2 regions of the Peribacillus sp. NPDC101481 genome follow, and region 1 is predicted to be linked to the other one. Evidence: predicted binding sites of a transcription regulator. Region 1 holds the regulator's gene; the other holds the start of a gene.
The links. Region 1 encodes LexA, which represses DNA repair genes until DNA is damaged. Its sites were predicted from a motif close to CGAACATATGTTCG; they were not measured.

Region 1 (7,773 bases):
CCTACAGCAATGCTGTCATGAGTGAATACATAGTTTACAGGCAGTCCCATTAGTGCTGCCATTCTTATGGCAGGACGTAGATAATCAGAGAATACGAAGAATGTTCCTCCGTATACTTTTAATCCACCATGAAGTGCCATTCCATTTAAAGCCGCACCCATAGCGAATTCACGTACACCGAACCATATATTACGGCCACTGTAATTACCAGGTAATAGATCAGTCTCACCTTTGATGGCAGTATTATTAGATCCGGCTAAATCCGCAGAACCCCCAATGAAGCTAGGGACCCTTTTGGCAATAGCATTTAGCACTTCCCCACTTGAAGCACGGGAAGCTAATGTTTTACCTTCTTCATAGACGGGAATTTCCTGATCCCAATCAGCAGGCAGTTCACCTTTGATGGCCAACTCCAATTGCTGTGCTAACTCAGGATGTGCTTCTTTGTAATTTTTGAACAATTCATTCCAAGCTTCTTCTTTTTGAGCGCCTGCATTAACAACAGATTCATTAAAGTGTGAATACACTTCTTCCGGAACATGGAAGTCCTCTTCAAATGTCCATTTATATGCTTCTTTTGTCAATTTCAGCTCATCTGCACCAAGCGGAGCGCCGTGAACAGCAGATTTACCTGAACGGTTTGGTGAACCGTAACCAATAACCGTTTTCACTTCGATTAATGTTGGGCGTGCATCGTCGGTTTTCGCTTCTTCAATCGCTTTAGCAATTTCCTGAAGATCATTCCCATCCTCAACGCGGATATATTGCCATCCATAAGATTTGAACCGGTCTGCTACGCTTTCACTAAATGATTGGCTTAAGTCGCCGTCAAGAGAAATATCATTAGAATCATATAAAACAACGAGTCTTCCGAGTTGTAGATGTCCAGCTAATGAAGCGGCTTCTGCAGAAACACCTTCCATTAAATCTCCATCTCCACAAATGCCATATGTATAGTGATCGACCACATTATAAGAATCGCGGTTATAGCTTTCTGCCAAGTGACGTTCAGCCATTGCCATTCCTACTGCCATTGCGATACCTTGTCCAAGCGGCCCGGTTGTTGCATCAACACCAGCCGTATGACCGTATTCAGGATGTCCTGGAGTTTTACTGCCCCATTGACGGAAGCTTTTCAAATCATCGATAGATAAGCCATAGCCCGATAAATGAAGAAGGCTGTATAACAGCATAGAACCATGTCCAGCTGAAAGAACAAAGCGATCTCTATTAAACCAATCGGGATTTTTCGGGTTATGGTTCATATATTCGGTCCATAGTTTATACGCCATCGGCGCAGCACCCATTGGCATACCTGGATGGCCGGAATTAGCCTTTTCAATTGCATCAATTGATAATGTACGAATCGTATTGATAGAAAGTGCATCTAATTTATCTAACATATTGTAAAAACATCCCTTCCTGTAATGTACCTCTTTATATTATAGTGACAAGCATAATATCACAACTAAAATCACTATTTACTGCCTCAATATTACAATTTTCTATAATAACAGAAGTCCCCTATTTAGATTAAACTAAATAGGAGAATACATACATGCATGCACTCCCTTTTTACTCCTAAATGCTAACAGGATACTCAAGCGGAATGTTTTATCAGAAGGATCCAAGCATTAATGTAAGTTTCTTTTTTCTTTTATATTTTTTATCTTTTGAGGAGTGACGTCATTACCTTCTGGATCAACGACCTTCACATGCTCCAACGTATCGGACATGGACTTTCTGAATGTTTCCAAATACTCACTTCTCAATTGGGTTTGCTCTTTCGCCTCAACTTCCGTCAAACCTTCAGCCTTTGCCTTTTTAGAAAGTTCATTAATACGGGCTATTTTTTCTTTTGATAACATAATTTCGCTCCTTCATAATCTCCGGATATTGTCATGGTATTAAAAAAAAAGCGAAATTACAAGTTCTAAGATTTACTTTCATTTGTATTCAGTTGATGTTCGAGAAAACGCCTGTTCACAGTAGCCTTTGAAACATTGTATCCAAAGCCCCTTAAAGTGGCTGCGATTTCTGCGAATGTCAATCCATTGGCCCGAAGTTTAATAATTTCTTCAATAGGGATTTCCATACGGTCCCTTCCAGTGGAATTCCTTTGATTCTGAAGGTTTTTTTGAGGACGGTATCCTTTTTCAACGGCTCTTATCATCCCGCGCTTTATTTTAAGATTATGTAGTTTCCTTTGGTATTCTTCTACAATACCGACTATCTGGATGACCATGGCATCCGAATCCGATAACTCAAGCTCCCCGTCATGTGAGAGTGTATAAATTTTAACATTTTCTTTAAGGATGACATGGAAAAGGGCTATTTTGGCATTCCCTCTTCCCAGCCTTGTTTCATCCTGGATTAATAGTACTTCGGCTTCTTTAGTTTTAAATAGTTCGAGCATGTCAAAAATGCCATCCCGATTCAACTCATAACCACTTGCCTGCTCTTTTATTATGGATATAACTTCAACATCCATCTTTTCTGCCAATTTGACTAACTCATCTTCCTGCCTTGCCAATGATGTTTCCTGTGACTCTTTTTCTGTGCTGACCCTACAATAGATTACCGCCTTCATAATACCCTACCTTCACTGCTTACTGCTCACTGGCCAAATTCTGGACAAGTTCTTCCCCTTTAACCGGTATGACGATGACTTGACCAGGTTTAATTGTATCCGCCCTGACACCATTATGCTCTTCTATCCAACCAATGAATTCTTTTTTTGTCAAATTTGCTTCTTCATATTCTTCAGCGATTCCCCATAGGGTATCACCTTCACTTACTTCTATAGAAAGGAAATCCTTTTTTGGATCATTGTTCAATGTACAAGAGAATAAAATTGAAAAGATGAATACTGATCCCGCTAATAGAATCGTATAAATATAATTTTTGTATAAATTTTTCATAAATATCCCTCCAAAGCGAATGTTCGTTCGTATGTTATGGTCAAATTATAATACGAACGTTTGTTTCAGTCAACAACAAAATTCGAACTTATGTTTGTATAGAATTGGGGGCCATGCTATAATGTAGCAAAGAACATTGGGGAAGAGGTGCACATATGACTAAACTATCAAAAAGGCAGCAAGATATTCTTGATTTCATTAAAGAAGAGGTCCGCCAAAAAGGGTATCCACCTTCCGTACGGGAGATTGGTGAAGCAGTGGGACTTGCTTCAAGTTCAACAGTACACGGGCATTTATCACGCCTGGAAAGCAAAGGCCTGATTAGACGTGACCCAACCAAGCCAAGGGCCATTGAAATAATGAATTTGGAGGAAGCGAACAATATTCCCAAAGTCAATGTCGTGAACGTGCCGTTACTTGGAAAAGTAACAGCGGGAATGCCGATAACGGCCATTGAGAACATAGAAGAATACTTTCCGCTTCCCGAAAGCATGGTTCCACATGATGACCATGTATTCATGCTGGAAATCATGGGTGAAAGTATGATCGAAGCAGGAATTCATGATGGGGATTATGTCATCGTGAAACAACAAAGCAATGCCAATAATGGAGATATCGTCGTGGCCATGACGGAAGATGATGAAGCCACTGTAAAACGATTCTTTAAGGAACCGGATTACATAAGGCTTCAGCCTGAGAACTCGAATATGGAACCAATTATTTTACGAGATGTTTCGATACTTGGAAAAGTAATAGGCTTATATAGACAAATACACTAAAAGCGCTAACCGCGCTTTTTTTGTTTGTTTAATCTATGTCCCGAATTCTCTCAATATGCATATGGAATTTTAATAGAATCAAGTTTTCATGGGAATTTAAACGTCCTTAATTACGAACGGAAGTATATGATCGCCTAATATGTACTTTGGTAACAATCTGATTACAATAAAAAAGAGAGCTTTAACTACCGCTCCCAGTTAAAATTCACTTCACTCGTAATCTTTGGTTCACTTTAATTAGGTTAAGATCTACCAAGCCGTTCCACTGTTGAATCTGCACTTGTGTAGAACCGTATGCTTTTGCAAGCGCAGAGACGGTATCCCCTTTTTGGACAATATGATAAACCTCTTCTATACTTGCATCATATTTTGTTAAATCGCTTGTTTCGATAAGGTTCACCAGTTTTTCAATATAGTTGGGATCCGAGGCGTACCCAGCATCGAAAATTGCTTTGAGTGCTTTTCTGTAATCTTTTTCTCCAATGACAGCCGTATAAAGACTTCTATTCCATGAAGTCCCCTTTACATATAAATTGGCAAGATCTCTAAGACTTTCTTCCCAAGATGGGTATTTTCTGAATTTGTTCCATACTTGAACGGGTACGCCATTGACATATTCCATTGTCTGAATGATGACAGACTCACCCTTGAAGTCACCTTTTGTACCGAATATATTTTTTCCTTTGCTTGCTAATAAACTTGTCCCATATCCACTCTCCAAACAAGCTTGTGCAATGACAACAGAAGGTAATATTTTAAATTCCTGTTGAATTTTCTGGGCATAGGGAGCAATTTCCTTAATAAATGTTTCCTTGCTCATTAGAACCTCCCATCAATGGTTTTACTTTATTTTTCACTGTTCATCTTCATTCTTATCGTATTCTCATCTATGAAAAAGGTTACAGCAAGTCCCATACAAAAGGTTCTGATGTTTGGCTAATTGTTTTTATTATAGATTTCTTACCTAGAGTGGCCTGCTTCGAGTATTATTTATCCATTTCCCTACCAAACAGGAAAAGCCGTCAATCCATTTAATTAAATGGATTGACGGCTTTTCCTATTGAACACTGAAAATCTTCAAAACTTGTTCGTTAATTTTAAATTTGTAATTATTTATTTTTGTATAAAACCTTGATGAAAAACAAAAACTATTTTTAAAAACTTCATTTCAAGGTGGTGAAATCATGGACTACCCAACCGTCCATACAAACTTCTGGGATGCAGTGATAGCCATTCCTACCATCATGATTCTTACTCAACTTATTAAGGTCATGTTTCATATTCATCCAAAATTCGTCCCTACCATCGCTTTGGGTCTTGGCTTGTTCATTTCCATTTTCATCAGTCATCGTCATCACTTGGTTTCAGGAATTTTCATGGGCTGGTTTTATGGCTATGCAAGCATAGGCAATTATGCTGCACTCAAAACTGGTATTTTGTCTTATAGAGAATCCTACAAAAAGACGGATTAAATCTATTCTTGTTGTCTAGCTGAAATTCATCAATCTTTTTATTGCTAGATGACCTTACTAGCTTTATTTCCCATCGAACACCATTAATTTAATCGCTGTATTAGTAATTACAAACTGGCTGAATCCTTTGGCTAAAACAAACCACCCATGTTAGCACCACATTACATCCAAAAAAACCTTTTCAATTACGAGAAGGGATTTTTTGGATGTAATGTGGGTTATTATGTTTTTTACACTCCTGCCGAGGCGGCTTGGTAGGATCTGCGGAAAGGGAGCGGATTTCTGTATTCAACTGGATCTATTATTCAAGAAAAGACTGAAGGCAAACTTCGAATTTGTCTACAGTCTGATACCCTCTCAAAGAAGAGAATGCATTTCACTATTTCTCAATATAGACCGAACGAATCATTGTCCGGGTTCTTTCAGTACCATCCACATTTTTTTCCTTGACATCTATTGTTACATTATAAACACCTGACTTAGGTACTTCCGGAAGGGTGCCAGTAAAATTTTCTGTATCCATTGCCTTAATTGAGCTTTTTTCACTAATTTCATTACCTGTTTCATCTATTAGATGAAACAAAAATGTTGTGCTGATTGGCCTTTTTTTATCATTCATTGGGTTCTTTATTAAAAATTTCGCATCTTTTTGCTTAACTTTACCGGCCATACTTAATGTAATGGGATTCTTTTCGTTAAATTGTGCTGTGAACAGGTAGGCGTCTTTTGGCGATTTAGTCTTCATACGCACTTTCCAATCACCAATTTCAAGGTTGTTTCTATTGAATGATTGGACGGTTGCACCATTAAAAAAGGAAGTTTCGTTTTTGGCTGAATGAACCATTAAGGAAGGTGAATACTTTTTATTGGATGGAGAAATCATTTCAACCTCGACATCATTTGATGCTGTATATATGTTTATATTGCCTGGGGCTGATTCATTTACATGGAAGCTTAGTTCGATCCAGACATTTTGTTTCAGGACATCACCCAGAACGGTTTGAGCGAGTGCGGTGGTAATGACATCATCTTCAACCCGTTCTTTATAATTGACATTATATTCAGGGATTCCAGCGGTGGAAGTGCTTCTTAAATATGGTTCAATTCTTGAAAATACAGCTGAGCCGACTCGTATATTGTCGTGATCAAAGTTGGGATCTGAAAATAAATGTGTTGCATAGGGTATTTTTGTACTCCATACATTCACTAGACCATCATTTTCCCCATATGAAGATAAATATTGTCCACCCATTGATAAGGCTGATAGAACCGGGCCTCTGTTCATGCCTGCCACAGTGAAATACATGTTTTTACGAGAATTAACATGGTTATCCGTGACCGAACGAAATTCAGCCATTTTACCAACTTGTAAAGAATAAGTTCCCTCATCTTTTTGACCTAATAGGGAACCAAGCCAGCCCGCATACCAGCTATAAGCCAAATCAGCTAGGTGAGAACCATGATGGGGGGAAGCTAAAGTGATCACCCTTCCAACATACTGGTGTGCTCCATAGTGCACTAGAGCCGCTTGGGTATCTGGGCCCCCTTTGCTGTGAGCTATAATATTTACTTTTTCACCCCCGAAATGGTTACTGATTTCTGCAAGCATTTGAGCTAAAAGCCTTCCATTAGCATATTGGCTCACTGATCCATTTCCAGCTGAATCATGAAGCTGAACAAAAACAGTTTGGTAGCCTGCTTCATACGCTTTGGTATACATATCATTGACACCATGATAATCCGTTTCACCGTACCAGCTGGTTGAACTGCCGTTTTTCCCTTGAACAAACACGATCGGTGGTTTCTTTGTATCAAGATTGGGAGGAATACTTCCAAGAAACCAATCCCCTGGACTGAAAGTTTCGGAAGGGGGCTTTAATTTTCCTGCTGAGGAAATGTCTGGCTTGGCCATAATTAATATGGTTAGAATGAGGACAAGAAAAACGACATAATTGATTACATTCCTTTTCAATTGTTATCTCCTCCAATATCATGTGGAATTCTTTCGAACTCATCCTATTTTCAACTCCCTCCTTCCATGCCTTTGATAGCCTTCATTAGTATATATTTGTACTTTTGCATACCATTACCTGCTATCTTCATAAAGATAGGAGAAATAAACTAGAAGAATTCAAAAAAATGGAGATATAGTATGATGGTTTGCCTTCAATTCGTTTATGTATACAGTCATTTTCCAATTATGAAATTATCCTTATAGAGGAAATCCATATATCGAATGCTGTATGTTCATGAAGAAAAAGAGAATAAGCCCTTCTCCTGCAACGGATGTAGGGCTTGACTTTATTTATGAGCATCCAAATATTATTCTTCGAATTTGCCACTGTCCAATTGCTCATATTCATATTGTTTTGAAGTCCATCCTATACATTAAGTAAATTGTTGACAGCAATTGGATGTCATTCATAGGGATCTTAGTATCAATCGTGTATTTGGATTATTAACTCCTTAAAGCCCTCCCCTAAACGCCCATACGCGTATTTCACAATGAGAACTGGATAAATAATATCAGGGCTATGCTCGCTCTTCCAATTGTATAATTTATTTATCTGATTTTCCTTTCCCATTTTTTCACCCTGTTTC
Region 2 (7,773 bases), on a different contig from region 1:
TCTTTTATGACGATTCGGTCTATGATGACTTCAATCGAATGTTTTTTATTTTTTTCGAGAGTGATCTCATCGCTGAGGTCATGCATTTCCCCGTTCACACGAATGCGGACATATCCTTGTTTCTTAACTTCCTCCAAAACTTTCGCATGTGTCCCTTTTCTGCCTGAGACTAGCGGTGCCAATACCTGAAGCTTGGTTCGCTCAGGGTAATCAAGAATGCGGTCCACCATTTGCTCTATCGTTTGTGAGGTGATTTCTATATTATGGATGGGACAGGTCGGCCTGCCGACCCGTGCAAATAACAGCCTTAAATAATCATAGATCTCCGTAACAGTCCCTACGGTTGAACGAGGATTTCGACTGGTCGTTTTCTGGTCTATGGAAATGGCTGGTGACAAACCTTCTATCGCATCGACATCCGGTTTATCCACTTGGCCTAAGAATTGACGAGCATAAGCGGAAAGTGATTCCACATAACGTCTTTGCCCTTCTGCATAAATCGTATCAAAAGCCAAGGAAGACTTTCCAGATCCGGATAATCCGGTCAGCACAACAAGTTTGTCTCTCGGTATCGTGATATCAATATTCTTTAAATTGTTGGCCCTGGCGCCTTTTATCACAATTTTATCCATTGCCATGTTTCGTCACCCTTCCGCTTTTAACTCTAGTAATAAATCACGCAGCTCGGCAGCTCGCTCGAAGTCCAGTGCCTTTGCCGCTTCCTTCATTTCTTTTTCCATGCTTGCCATCACTTTTAAACGCTCTTTTTTAGGAAGCTTCGCGAGGCTTGGTGCAAGGTCTTCCTTATACTCTTCGCCTTCTTCGGCAACATGAGTCGCCCTTATGGAGTCGCGGATATCCTTTTGAATGGTTTGAGGCAATATTCCATGCTCTTTATTATAATTTTCCTGGATTTCACGGCGCCGCCTCGTTTCATTGATGGCAAGTTCCATCGAATTCGTGATTCGGTCTGCATACATGATGACGTGGCCGTTCGCATTACGGGCTGCACGGCCCATCGTTTGAATAAGCGAACGTTCCGAGCGAAGGAACCCTTCTTTATCGGCATCCAGAATGGTCACTAACGACACTTCCGGAATATCGAGGCCTTCCCTTAAAAGATTGATTCCAACTAGAACATCATATTTGCCCATTCGAAGTTCCCGGATGATTTCTATCCTTTCCAAGGTCTTCACTTCCGAATGAAGATATTGGACCTTGATGCCGATTTCCTTTAAATAATCAGTTAAATCCTCAGACATCTTTTTCGTCAAGGTCGTTATGAGCACACGCTCGTTCTTTTTGACGCGCTCCTGTATTTCACCGATCAAGTCATCTATTTGCCCTTCAATCGGCCGCACTTCCACCGTCGGATCCAGCAATCCGGTAGGACGGATGATCTGCTGAACCATTTCCGGGGTATGTTCGAGTTCATATGGTCCCGGAGTTGCCGAAACGAATATGGATTGATGGACCTTTTTTTCAAATTCCTCAAATCTTAGCGGGCGGTTATCTTTCGCAGACGGCAGACGGAAGCCGTGATCGACGAGCACTTGCTTACGCGCCTGATCTCCATTGAACATTCCGCGGATTTGCGAGAGGGTTACGTGTGATTCATCCACGACCAATAGGAAATCCTCTGGAAAGTAATCTATTAAAGTGTATGGTGTCGCACCTGCGGGACGAAGCGTCAAATGGCGGGAATAGTTCTCGATCCCTGAACAAAAGCCCATTTCACGCATCATTTCCAGATCATAACGGGTCCGCTGCTCCAAGCGCTGCGCTTCAAGGAGTTTTTCATCTTCCCTTAATTCCTTCAATCGTTCTTCCAGTTCCGTTTCGATATTTTGAATGGCTACCCGCATTTTCTCTTCGCGGGTTACGAAGTGGGAAGCCGGGAAAATGGCGATATGATCCCGTTCACCGGTAATTTCGCCAGTCAGGGCATCGACTTCACGAATACGGTCAATCTCATCCCCGAAGAACTCGACCCGTACGCAATGTTCATCACGTGAGGCCGGGAAAATTTCGACCACGTCGCCGCGAACGCGGAAGGTCCCCCGTTGGAAAGCAATATCATTACGTTCATATTGAATATCCACGAGTCTGTGCAGCAAGGCATTCCGGTCTATCTCCATGCCTGTTCGGAGGGAAACGACCATCTCCCGGTACTCTTCAGGAGAACCGAGTCCATATATGCACGAAACACTGGCAATGATGATGACATCTTTCCTTTCGAACAAAGACGAGGTTGCCGAGTGACGCAGTTTATCGATTTCATCATTGATGCTTGCATCTTTCTCGATGAATGTATCCGTGGATGGAACATAAGCCTCCGGCTGGTAGTAATCATAATAGCTAACGAAGTACTCAACGGCATTATTAGGGAAGAACTCTTTGAACTCACTATAAAGCTGCCCTGCCAACGTTTTATTGTGGGCAATGACAAGAGTCGGTTTATTGATTCTTTGAATCACATTGGAAACGGTGAACGTTTTCCCTGTCCCGGTTGCCCCCAATAACGTCTGCATTTCCTTGCCTTCCTTAATCCCTTCGACCAGCATTTCAATTGCTGCCGGCTGATCTCCTTGAGGAGAGTATTTTGAGACTAACTCAAACTTATCCTTCACCAAGCATAGCCTCCTATTGAAATATTTTTATATGAAAACGGGACATAACTATATCCCTTCTATTTATTCCGGTTTGATAAAGCATATATACACATTCTACCACAATAGCCTTAAAACAAACCAGCAATAAGCGAACATCCATTCTATTTTTGTTTTATGGACTTCATGATGTGTTGAGGGGAATGACAAGTTTGGGTACAAAAAAAGCACCTTTTGTGTCAGGCGCTCTTGGATGTACGTTTCATCATTCTTTTTGATAACCAAAATCCCACTGTTAGGGATAAGGCATCGACGATGATCAATAAGTTTGTATGCGTATAACCTTTATATGCGGAAGCTGTAATCAAGGCAACAGTTAAAACAAGGCCCACGACATTGTTATAGGTGACCCTTGAAAATAGCATGACGAGTAGACAAGGAAGGAAAAGGGCAGAAAGAAATTTAATCATTTTTTCATCTCCTTTATAAGAGAAAAATAGAGTAGTTTCAGTTTAAATGATTATCAAGTTTTTTGCCAATCAATTTCCCACTTGATTTTCAAGGCATCATCAGAAGAATCTTCCACACTTCCATCAATTATGCCCATTAAAAAAAGAGGCAAACCCCTTTATAGGGAAGTTTGCCTCTTTTTTAGTCCCATCAATATGGATCCGCTTCATGTCCTTTACTAACGGCATCCTCAGGGTTATCCGTCCCGCCCAGTGGTTTTGAAGATTCCGTATGTTCAGAAGCCGAGGCCAGTCCCTCTTTCAATCTGCGGCCATACTCTTCATCGGCCTCTTCGGCAAGTGCTATCATTTTTTCCTGAATGCGCTTGTCGGCAGGAGCCAATGCCGCCACTAAATTGGAAATTAAATCGTCCTTTTCCCAATCCTCGAATTCACGGAATGTTTCCCCGGCCTGTTTCGTATTATTTTGACGATCGATTGTCTCACGAACAAGTTTCCCTTCCACCATAGGTGTATGCTCCTTGCCCGTCTGCTTGGCTTCTTTCAAGCCGCCGACAGTTGATGGTTCGTAGTTGATGTGGGGGCTTTGGCTGCCTCTGCCAACTTCATATTGCATCTGTCCGCCAGTCTGATTCGTGGCTGTTCGTTTTTTCGGAGCATTGATTGGCAATTGCAGATAATTCGCGCCAACACGGTGACGCTGTGTATCGGAATAAGAGAATGTACGTCCCTGTAACATCTTGTCATCAGAAAAGTCCAGTCCATCCACTAGGACACCTGTGCCGAATGCAGCCTGTTCGACTTCAGTGAAATAGTCTTCAGGGTTTTTATTCAATACCATCGTACCGACATGCAGCCAAGGGAACTCATCTTTCGGCCAGATCTTCGTATCATCCAACGGATCGAAATCCAACTCAGGATGATCATCATCACTCATGATCTGTACGTTGAGATCCCATTCAGGATAGTCACCGCGTTCGATCGCTTCATAAAGATCCTGTGTGGCATGATTGAAATTCGTAGCTTGAATTTCATTGGCCTCTTGCTGTGTCAGGTTCTTGATCCCTTGTTTCGGTTCCCAATGATACTTGACAAGCACTGCTTTCCCTTCCTCATTCACCCATTTATAAGTATTGACCCCTGATCCTTGCATCATGCGATAGTTAGCTGGAATGCCCCATGGGGAAAACACAAAGGTAACCATATGGAATGTTTCAGGCGAACTCGAGCAAAAATCGAAAATCCTCCTGCCGTCCTGAATATTCGTGACCGGATCCGGTTTGAAGGCATGAATCAAATCCGGGAATTTCATGGCATCACGGATAAAGAAAATTTTCAGGTTATTGCCTACAAGATCCCAGTTTCCGTCTTCCGTATAAAATTTAACGGCAAATCCCCTTGGGTCACGTAACGTTTCCGGGGACGTCCCTCCATGAATAACAGATGAAAATCTCACGAATACCGGGGTTTTTTTACCTTCTTCCTGAAAAACCTTCGCTCTCGTATATTTTGAAATCGGCTCGTCCCCCGCTTTACCGGTCGGAACGAAATAACCATGCGCACCTGCACCGCGGGCATGCACAACCCGTTCAGGGATACGCTCCCTATCGAAGTGGCTGATCTTTTCCAGGAAATCATAGTTCTCAAGTGTACTAGGTCCTCTGTTCCCTACAGTTCTAATACTCTGGTTATTCGTTACCGGGTGCCCTTGCCTGTTCGTTAATGTTTCTTTCGATTCATCATTTGTTTTTTTTGATTTATCAGACAAAAAAATCCCTCCCTTGTTAATAAAAGCCATAATACTACTATACTTTCCCCTATCTCCTATATTTAACTCTTCAATCTTCAAAATTTAATTGAAATTAGTAAATAAGTACTTTTCCCCTATATATCGATGAGCAGATTTTCATGCCATTAACGACTTGAAGCATTTAGCAGTTGGAGTGAGCATACCCATTTTTGTATATGTCAACAGCACACCATTATAATGAACTAAGGATAAAAAATTCAAAAAGCGGGGTGCCTTCATTGGACGAATCAATATTAGGAAAACTTGGCAGGATGATGACAGGAAAAATCAGTCGTTGGGTTGTCATTGCTGTATGGATAATTGCAGCAATCGGATTAACCATCACATTGCCTGCCGTTAATGATCGAACAGCAAATAATGCCGCCGACTTGCCTGAAGACTCACCTTCCGTCGTGGCTGATGAACTTATTAAAGAAGAGTTTCCAAATTCCTCTGGAATACCTGCCCTGCTTACATGGCATCGGGAAGGTGGACTGACAGAGGCCGACTTGGCCGAAATCCAGTACCTTTCCAAGGAATTGACAGGTAACCCTTTGATACAGCAATCTTTTTTACCGCCGCTTCATGAAATTCCGTTGCCTGCTCTTCAAGGCTCGGTTTCAGAAGATGGAACGACTTTCGTACAGCCGCTTTTCTTTAAAGAAAAGACCGAGACTGAAATTCTTGAAAAAAATCTTGAGAGCATTAATGAAATAGTTTCGGAACGCATTGGATCTGACCCATTCAAGGTCCCTACAGATTCAGATGAATTATCACTTCGAGTGACAGGCCCTGTAGGGATATCCGTCGATGCAACAGGATTATTTTCAGGTGCTGATTTCAAATTGCTATTAGCGACCGTAATACTTGTACTTGTCGTATTATTACTCATTTACCGTTCCCCGCTTTTAGCCATCATCCCTTTAATCGGAGTAGGATTCGCCTATATTGTCACAAGCCCGATCCTTGGATTCATGGCAGATCATGGTTGGATTACAGTCGATTCACAGGCCATTTCGATCATGACCGTATTATTATTCGGTGCCGGAACGGATTATTGTCTATTTTTAATTTCTCACTACAGAAGTGAATTAAGAAATCATGAAAGCAAACGGAAAGCCATGATCTCCGCATTTAAAGATTCATCAGGCGCCATTGCGATGAGCGGCCTTACGATCGTCATCTCGCTGCTAACATTGCTTGTAGCGAAATACGGAGCCTACCACCGTTTCGCTGTACCATTCAGCTTGTCGATTTTAATCATGATGCTGGCAGCTTTAACACTTGTACCGGCATTGCTTTCTGTATTCGGAAGGGCTTCCTTCTTCCCAATCGTTCCTCGTACCCCAGAAATGGAAGAAGCACGGGCCAAGAAAAAGGGAAAAGCCGTCAAAAAGCATAAAGAAGGCCGCATCGGAAACTGGATTGGACATATCGTCACAACCAAGCCATGGACCGTCATTCTTACATGCCTGATCATCTTCAGTGTTTTAGCAGGATATTCTTCACAAATAAAATATTCATATGATATTCTCTCTTCCTTCCCTGAAGATATGAACTCCCGCGAAGGCTATTCTGTCATTTCCGACTCGTACTCACCGGGCGAACTGGCACCAGCCACAGTGGTTGTCGAAACGAATGGTGAAGATATTGATTTAGCGCCGACATTAGAAGGGATGAATATTGTTGAAAGTGTGGCTGATCCAGTCACAAGTAAATCCAATGAAGATCTGCAATCCTATGAGGTCAAATTCAACACCAACCCATATGATATCGAGGCAATTGATTCCATTCCGGAAATCCGCACAATTGCGGAGAAAGAATTGAAGGCCGCCAATATATCTTCCGTCGAAGATAAGGTTTGGATTGGCGGGCAAACTGCGACGCAATTCGATAAAAGGGATACCGTAAAGGCAGATGAATTCATGATCATCCCGATCATCATCGTCCTGATTTCCTTACTCCTTTTAGCCTACTTGCGATCTGTGACAGCCATGGTGTATTTAATGGGGACAGTGATTCTCTCATTCTTTGCTGCTATGGGCTTAGGTTGGATAATCCTGCACTATTTCATGGGTGTCGATGCCATAGAGGGGACGATTCCACTTTATTCTTTCGTATTCCTTGTTGCACTTGGAGAAGACTATAACATTTTCATGGTTTCAAGCATTTGGCGTAAGAAAGAAACGATGCCAATCAAGCAGGCCATCAGAAAAGGCGTTGCCGAAACTAGCGGTGTCATCACTTCCGCCGGAATAATCTTGGCAGCCACTTTTTCCGTTCTAGCCACACTTCCGATTCAAGTATTGGTTCAATTCGGGCTCATTACTGCTCTTGGTGTGTTAATGGACACATTCATTGTGCGCCCGTTCCTTGTTCCTGCGATTACCGCCCTGCTTGGCCGCCATGCCTTTTGGCCAAGTAAAGTGACCGATCAAGAAGAGAAAGATCATGCCAATTAATTAAGGTAGTCAGCTTTACTTTTCTTCATAATGAAAAACCCTGTGCCTCATAAATACACAGGTTTTGAGTTTGTAGACAAAAGGGTTTTTACCTAAAATTTCAAAACAAAGTCGATTGGAACGGAAGGTGCGAGACTCCTGCGGGAAAAGCGCGTCGAGGGGAGACCCCGCAGGCGCAAGGCGCCGAGGAGGCTTCCGGACCGCCCGCGGAAAGCGAGTGCCTGGAGTTGAAATCATCATTCGAGTTTTATAAACCTTAACTGAGACAAACTTGATTTTCATTGAGTTTGTCTACAGTCTGAAGACCCTGTGCCTCATAAATGCACAGGGTTTTTCATGTTTTCAAAATAAAGGAAAACTTTCAGTTGACACTATTGCTTCCACCTCTTATAATTACATTAAGTTAAGATATCTCAAATTAAAGATATATAAATTCAAGATTA

Region 2: the regulator LexA is predicted to act here: its motif matches at 2,762-2,775, upstream of uvrB (excinuclease ABC subunit UvrB).

What each region holds. Positions count from the first base shown of each region.
Region 1 is NZ_JBIWNJ010000002.1:1,274,477-1,282,249, reverse strand. It holds gene tkt (transketolase) at 1-1,403, opposite strand, end outside; gene ACIROD_RS16205 (DUF896 domain-containing protein) at 1,635-1,868, opposite strand; gene ACIROD_RS16200 (YneB family resolvase-like protein) at 1,934-2,590, opposite strand; gene yneA (cell division suppressor protein YneA) at 2,610-2,921, opposite strand; gene lexA (transcriptional repressor LexA) at 3,077-3,700, shown strand; gene ACIROD_RS16185 (glucosaminidase domain-containing protein) at 3,906-4,520, opposite strand; gene ACIROD_RS16180 (hypothetical protein) at 4,885-5,172, shown strand; gene ACIROD_RS16175 (esterase/lipase family protein) at 5,552-7,084, opposite strand.
Region 2 is NZ_JBIWNJ010000003.1:333,001-340,773, reverse strand. It holds gene uvrA (excinuclease ABC subunit UvrA) at 1-638, opposite strand, end outside; gene uvrB (excinuclease ABC subunit UvrB) at 645-2,630, opposite strand; gene ACIROD_RS20325 (CsbA family protein) at 2,849-3,079, opposite strand; gene ACIROD_RS20320 (catalase) at 3,270-4,847, opposite strand; gene ACIROD_RS20315 (MMPL family transporter) at 5,108-7,330, shown strand.